2 regions of the Streptomyces pactum genome follow, and region 1 is predicted to be linked to the other one. Evidence: predicted binding sites of a transcription regulator. Region 1 holds the regulator's gene; the other holds the start of a gene.
What was found. Region 1 encodes HrcA, which represses chaperone genes, less so after heat shock. Its sites were predicted from a motif close to TTNGCACTCNGNNNNNCNGAGTGCNAA; they were not measured.

Region 1 (3,402 bases):
CACGCCCTCCAGGTACTCCACGACCACGCCCTCGATGCGCAGGTCGTCGCCCCACACCCGCTCGACCAGCTCGGCGTCGTGCCGGCCCTCGACGTAGATGCGCCCGGCGCGGGCCACGCGCGCGCGTGCTCCCGGGACCGCCACGGAGCCCGATGCCGTACGGGTGGGCCGTACCGGGCCCGAGACGGGCCGTACGAGGGTCACCACCCGCCCCTCCAGCAGGAAGCCGCGCGGTTCCATCGGGAAGACCCGGCGTTTGCCGAAGCGGTCCTCCAGGGTCACCGTGCCCGCCTCGCAGCCCGTCACCGCGCCGCAGAAGCCGGTGCCGGGCTCCTCGACCACCAGGCCGGGGTCGGCCGGGACCTCCGGTACCGGCTGCGGTTTCTTCCACGGAGGGGTCAGGTCGGCGGAGTACTGGCGCATTCTGACGACGATACGAGAAACGGACCCGGCGTGATCAGCGCGACACGCCGAACCGGTCGGCCAGCGCGTCCCGTTGGGCCCGGACGAACGCCGCGTCCACCACCGCTCCGTGACCGGGCACGTACAGTGCGTCCTCGCCGCCCAGGGCGAGCAGCCGGTCCAGGGCGGCGGGCCAGTGCGACGGCACGGCGTCGGGGCCCGCCTGCGGCTCACCGGACTCCTCGACCAGGTCGCCGCAGAAGACCACCCCCGGCTCGCCCGGCACCAGCACCGCGAGGTCGTGACCGGTGTGCCCCGGGCCCACGTCGGCGAGCCTGACCCGCCGGGCGGCACCCAGGTCGAGCGTCCACTCGCCGCGGACCTCGTGGCGGACGCGGACGAGTGCGTCGGCCGCCTCCCGCGCCGGCCGCGCGTCCAGTCCCTCCGCCACCGCGTCCGACCGCAGGGCCTCCCGCCCGTGTCCGCCAGGCGCGAACACCGCGTCCGTGCCCGCCGCGCCGTACACCTCCGCGCCCGTGAAGGCGGCCGCGCCGAAGACGTGGTCGAAGTGCGGATGGGTCAGCGCGAGATGCGTCACACGGTGGCCGGCGAGTTCCCGCGCCTCCGCGCGCAACCGGGCGCCCTCGTCGAGGCTCGATCCCGCGTCCACCACCAGCGCCGCGCCCGCGCCGACGACCAGCCCCGCCGTGCAGTCCCAGCCCGGCAGCCGGCGCCGCCCCACCCCGGCCGCCAGCCGCTCCCATCCCAGGTCTTCCCAAGTCACCGTCACGACGACGACGCTAGCGCCGCGACACCTCCGTTCACGGCGGTGTGCCCCCGGCCTTGCCGGGGGCGTACCCCACGGCCGTACACTGGGCCGGGGAAGTCTGGCACTCGCGCGCCGTGAGTGCCAGGAGGACAGTGAGACGGTCAGGACGCCGGGCGGACGACATGCTGGAGGTGCGCGCGAATGCTGAGTGAACGCAGGCTCCAGGTGCTGCGCGCCATCGTCCAGGACTACGTGGGCACCGAGGAGCCGGTCGGCTCCAAGGCGCTCACCGAGCGGCACAACCTCGGCGTCTCCCCGGCCACCGTGCGCAATGACATGGCGGCCCTGGAGGACGAGGGGTTCATCGCCCAGCCGCACACCAGCGCCGGACGCATTCCGACCGACAAGGGCTACCGGCTCTTCGTCGACAAGCTGGCCGGCGTCAAGCCGATGACCCCGCCCGAGCGGCGCGCCATCCAGAACTTCCTGGAGGGCGCCGTCGACCTCGACGACGTGGTGGCCCGCACGGTGCGGCTGCTCGCGCAGCTCACCCGGCAGGTCGCCGTCGTGCAGTATCCGTCGCTGACCCGCTCGACCGTGCGGCACGTGGAGTTGCTCTCCCTGGCGCCCGCGCGCCTGATGCTCGTGCTGATCACGGACACCGGCCGGGTCGAGCAGCGGATGGTGGACTGCCCGGCGCCGTTCGGCGAGGCGTCCCTGGCGGACCTGCGCGCGCGGCTCAACAGCCGGGTGGCCGGGCGCCGTTTCTCGGACGTGCCGAGCCTGGTGGAGGATCTGGCGGAGGCCTTCGAGGCCGAGGACCGCGGTACGGTCTCCACGGTGCTCTCCACTCTCCTGGAGACGCTGGTCGAGGAGAACGAGGAGCGGTTGATGATCGGCGGCACCGCCAATCTGACCCGCTTCGGGCACGACTTCCCCTTGGTGATCCGACCCGTCCTCGAGGCGCTGGAGGAGCAGGTCGTGCTCCTCAAGCTGCTCGGCGAGGCGAAGGATCCGGGCGTGACCGTCCGTATCGGTCATGAGAACGCCCACGAAGGACTCAACTCCACGTCCGTCGTGTCGGTGGGCTACGGTTCGGGCGGCGAGGCGGTTGCCAAGCTCGGCGTGGTCGGACCGACCCGCATGGACTACCCGGGAACGATGGGAGCGGTACGCGCAGTGGCACGGTACGTCGGACAGATCCTGGCGGAGTCGTAGGTGGCCACGGACTACTACGCCGTACTCGGCGTACGCCGCGACGCGTCCCAGGACGAGATCAAGAAGGCGTTCCGGAGGCTCGCCCGCGAGCTGCACCCGGACGTCAACCCCGATCCGAAGACCCAGGAGCGGTTCAAGGAGATCAACGCCGCCTACGAGGTGCTGTCGGACCCGCAGAAGAAGCAGGTCTACGACCTCGGCGGCGACCCCCTCTCGCAGGCCGCCGGCGGCGGCGCGGGCGGCTTCGGCGCGGGTGGCTTCGGCAACTTCTCGGACATCATGGACGCCTTCTTCGGCACGGCGTCGCAGCGCGGACCGCGCTCGCGCACCCGCCGGGGCCAGGACGCGATGATCCGCATCGAGGTCGAGCTGGACGAGGCCGCGTTCGGCACGACCAAGGACATCCAGGTCGACACGGCCGTCGTCTGCAACACCTGCAACGGCGAGGGCGCGGCGCCCGGCACGTCGGCCCAGACGTGTGACATGTGCCGCGGCCGCGGCGAGGTGTCGCAGGTCACCCGGTCCTTCCTGGGCCAGGTCATGACCTCCCGCCCCTGCCCGCAGTGCCAGGGCTTCGGCACCGTGGTCCCGACCCCGTGCCCCGAGTGCGCGGGCGACGGCCGGGTCCGCTCCCGGCGCACGCTGACCGTGAAGATCCCGGCCGGCGTCGACAACGGCACCCGGATCCAGCTCGCGGGCGAGGGCGAGGTCGGCCCCGGCGGCGGCCCCGCCGGCGACCTGTACGTCGAGATCCACGAGCTGCCGCACTCGACCTTCCAGCGGCGCGGGGACGACCTGCACTGCACGGTCACCATCCCGATGACGGCGGCGGCCCTCGGCACCAAGGTGCCGCTGGAGACGCTCGACGGCATGGAGGAGATCGACATCCGCCCGGGCACCCAGTCCGGCCAGTCGGTCCCGCTGCACGGCCGCGGCGTCACGCACCTGCGCGGCGGCGGCCGGGGTGACCTCATCGTCCACGTCGAGGTCATGACCCCGAGCAAGCTCGACCC
Region 2 (3,402 bases), 2.2 Mb from region 1:
CGGCACCGTCGACGATCGTGGTGTCGTCCTTGGTGACGGTGATGCGGCGGGCGGTACCGAGCACCTCGAGGCCGACCTGGTCGAGCTTGAGGCCGACCTCCTCGGAGATGACCGTGGCGCCGGTGAGGACGGCCATGTCCTGCAGCATCGCCTTGCGGCGGTCGCCGAAGCCGGGGGCCTTGACGGCCACCGCGTTGAACGTGCCGCGGATCTTGTTCACGACGAGGGTGGAGAGCGCCTCGCCCTCGAGGTCCTCGGCGATGATCAGCAGCGGCTTCGAGGCGTTGGCCTGGATGACCTTCTCCAGCAGCGGCAGCAGGTCCGCGATGGAGGAGATCTTGCCCTGGTTGATGAGGATGTACGGGTCCTCGAGGACGGCCTCCATGCGCTCCTGGTCCGTCACGAAGTACGGCGACAGGTAGCCCTTGTCGAAGGCCATGCCCTCGGTGAAGTCCAGCTCCAGACCGAAGGTGTTGGACTCCTCGACGGTGATGACACCGTCCTTGCCGACCTTGTCCATCGCCTCGGCGATGAGCTCGCCGACCTGCTGGTCCTGGGCGGACAGCGCGGCCACGGCGGCGATGTCGGACTTCTCGTCGATCGGGCGCGCGGTGGCGAGGAGGTCCTCGGACACGGCGGCGACGGCCGCGTCGATGCCCTTCTTCAGCAGCGCCGGGGAGGCGCCGGCGGCGACGTTCCTCAGGCCCTCGCGGACCAGTGCCTGGGCCAGCACGGTGGCGGTGGTGGTGCCGTCACCCGCGATGTCGTTGGTCTTGGTCGCCACCTCCTTCACGAGCTGGGCGCCGAGGTTCTCGTACGGGTCCTCGATCTCGACCTCGCGGGCGATCGTGACACCGTCGTTGGTGATGGTGGGGGCGCCGAACTTCTTGTCGATGACGACGTTGCGGCCCTTGGGGCCGATCGTCACCTTCACCGTGTCGGCAAGCTTGTTGACGCCGCGCTCGAGGGCGCGACGGGCGTCCTCGTCGAACTTCAGGATCTTCGCCATGGGAGCGTGAGCCCTCTTCCGGAAATTTTGGGGTTCTACGGCACTGCGCCCCCGACACCCGGCTTTTTATGGACGCGGGAGCCAGGGGCGCAGCTGGAAAGCAAGGTGCTTCGGTGAACTACTTCTCGACGATCGCGAGCACGTCGCGGGCCGAGAGGACGAGGTACTCCTCGCCGTTGTACTTCACCTCGGTGCCGCCGTACTTGCTGTAGAGCACGACGTCACCGACGGTGACGTCGAGCGGAAGACGGTTGCCGTCCTCGAAGCGGCCCGGGCCCACGGCCAGGACGACGCCCTCCTGGGGCTTCTCCTTGGCGGTGTCCGGAATGACCAGGCCCGAAGCCGTGGTCTGCTCGGCGTCGAGCGGCTGGACCACAATGCGGTCCTCGAGCGGCTTGATGGCAACCTTGGAGCTGGTGGTCGTCACGATCCGACCTCCCCCTTCGGAGATCTCACGGGGTTAACTGTCTGAGGTGGCGACCAGGTGGATCCGTCGTCGCGGGTGCCGGACCTGCCCGTCGCGTAGTTGGCACTCTCCAGTGGGGAGTGCCAGGTCCGAGACTATGACCGCGATTAGCACTCGGTCAAGCGGAGTGCCAATGCCGGCGGCGCGTCGGCGGTATTTCGGCGCAAGCGGGGGGTCCGCGGGCTGCCGCCCCCGGCATCGAGAAGTCAGAGGTAGTCCCCCAGGCGTCCCACCCGCAGCCCCTGCTCCTCGATCTCCGCCAGCAAACGTTCCGTGCGGGCACTCAGGCCCAGGCCCGTCGGGTGGTCCGGGGCGACGGACACGATGTCGCCGGGGTGGAGGCGGGCGTTGCCGCGGGTGTAGGTGAGGTCGCCGCCGGGGTTCAGGACCGCCCGCCACAGGACGACCGCCGTGATGCCGCAGTCGGCGGCGGCGCGCAGGGTGGTGGTGTCGTACCTGCCGTGGGGCGGGCGGAAGAGATGCGGGCGGACGCCGAAACGGGATTTGAGCTTGGTCTGCTGGCCGCAGATCTCGGCGCGCTGGCCGGCGTAGGGCAGGCCGCGCAGGGAGCGGTGGTCCAGGGTGTGGTTCTGCAGGCTCGCGCCGACCGAGCGGAGCCGGGCGAAGTGGCCGTACGCCGGTCCGGCGACGGTGTCGGTGAGGAACAGGGTGACCGGGAGCCGGTGTGCGCGGACCAGGTCGGCGAAGTGCGGGTCGCGCTCGGCGCTGTCGTCGAAGGTGAGGAAGACGACCCGGTCGGTGGTGCGGACGTGGTCCACGACGGGCGGCAGGTTCTGACCCCGGTAGCTGCCCTGAGCGGGCTCTCCGGCCGCCGGCTGCTGCGCGGGGCCGGCTGACTGGGCGCAGCCGGTGAGCAGTACGGCGGCCAGGGCGGCCCCGGCGGGCCGGAACCGCCCGCGCCTCACAGGTAGTCCTCCAGCCGGGCCACGGCGTATCCCTCGGCGGTGACCTTGTCGAGGAACTCGCGCACCATGTCGCGCATGGTGCCGCCCCAGTCGTCCTCGCCCCGGAAGTGGGTGAGGACGATGTCGCCGGGGTGGATCTCCCGGTCCCACTCGCGGTAGTCCCAGTGGTCGGCGAAGACCTCCTCGTTCCAGATCGGGGCGTACTCGATGCCACAGGCCTTCGCCGCGCGCAGGGTGTCGCGGTCGTAGTTGCCGTAGGGCGGGCGGAAGACGGTGGGGCGCTTGCCGTAGCGCTTCTCGATCACGTCCTGCATACCGCAGATCTCGCGCTTCTGCTCGGCGTAGGACAGGCCGGGCAGGTAGGGGTGGTGGAGGGTGTGGTTGTTGAGGGTGACGCCTCTGTCCTGCATCTTCTTGAAGTAGCCGTAGTCCTCCTTCGCCAGGTAGTCGCTGAGGAAGGCGGTGTACGGGATCTTCAGCTCGCTCATCATCCGCAGGAACGCCGGGTCCTTCTCGGCGCCGTCGTCGATGGTGAGGAAGACGATCTTCTCCTTGGTCGGGATCGAGGTGAAGACCGGCGGGAGGTTCTTCTGGCCGGTCACCTCGAAGCCTTCGCGCGCCTTGATCTCCGGCTTGCGGGCCGGGGGCGGCGGGGCCGTCAGCGGGACCTTCTTCAGGTTCCAGCGCTTGGCGGCGGCGACCCGGGCGGCCTGGGCCGCGCGCAGCTTGGACGCGTAGGCGTCGAGCGCTCGGGCCGGGGGCGCCTGGAGGGGCTGCCGGCCGGCGGCGCCCCGCACCTCGGAGGCGTCCTGCGCACAGCCGGAGGCGAGGGCGGCGACGGCGAGCGCGGCGACACCGCCGCGCATCCGGAGCCCTGGTGAAGACGCCCGGAACACCCTGACCGCCCGGCTTTTGTCATTTTGTACGACTGCTCGCATGGTGCCGGATCCTCGCAGTCCCCGGCCGCCGAACCCGGCCCGACACCGCGCCGCAGGCACACC

Region 2: the regulator HrcA is predicted to act here: its motif matches at 1,583-1,609, upstream of groES (co-chaperone GroES).

Annotation. Positions count from the first base shown of each region.
Region 1 covers NZ_CP019724.1:5,783,814-5,787,215, forward strand. Annotated here, with positions in the region: gene B1H29_RS24675 (DUF3097 domain-containing protein) at 1-423, opposite strand, end outside; gene B1H29_RS24680 (MBL fold metallo-hydrolase) at 458-1,192, opposite strand; gene hrcA (heat-inducible transcriptional repressor HrcA) at 1,373-2,389, shown strand; gene dnaJ (molecular chaperone DnaJ) at 2,390-3,402, shown strand, end outside.
Region 2 covers NZ_CP019724.1:3,577,535-3,580,936, forward strand. Annotated here, with positions in the region: gene groL (chaperonin GroEL) at 1-1,009, opposite strand, end outside; gene groES (co-chaperone GroES) at 1,128-1,436, opposite strand; gene B1H29_RS14635 (polysaccharide deacetylase family protein) at 1,682-2,401, opposite strand; gene B1H29_RS14640 (polysaccharide deacetylase family protein) at 2,398-3,267, opposite strand.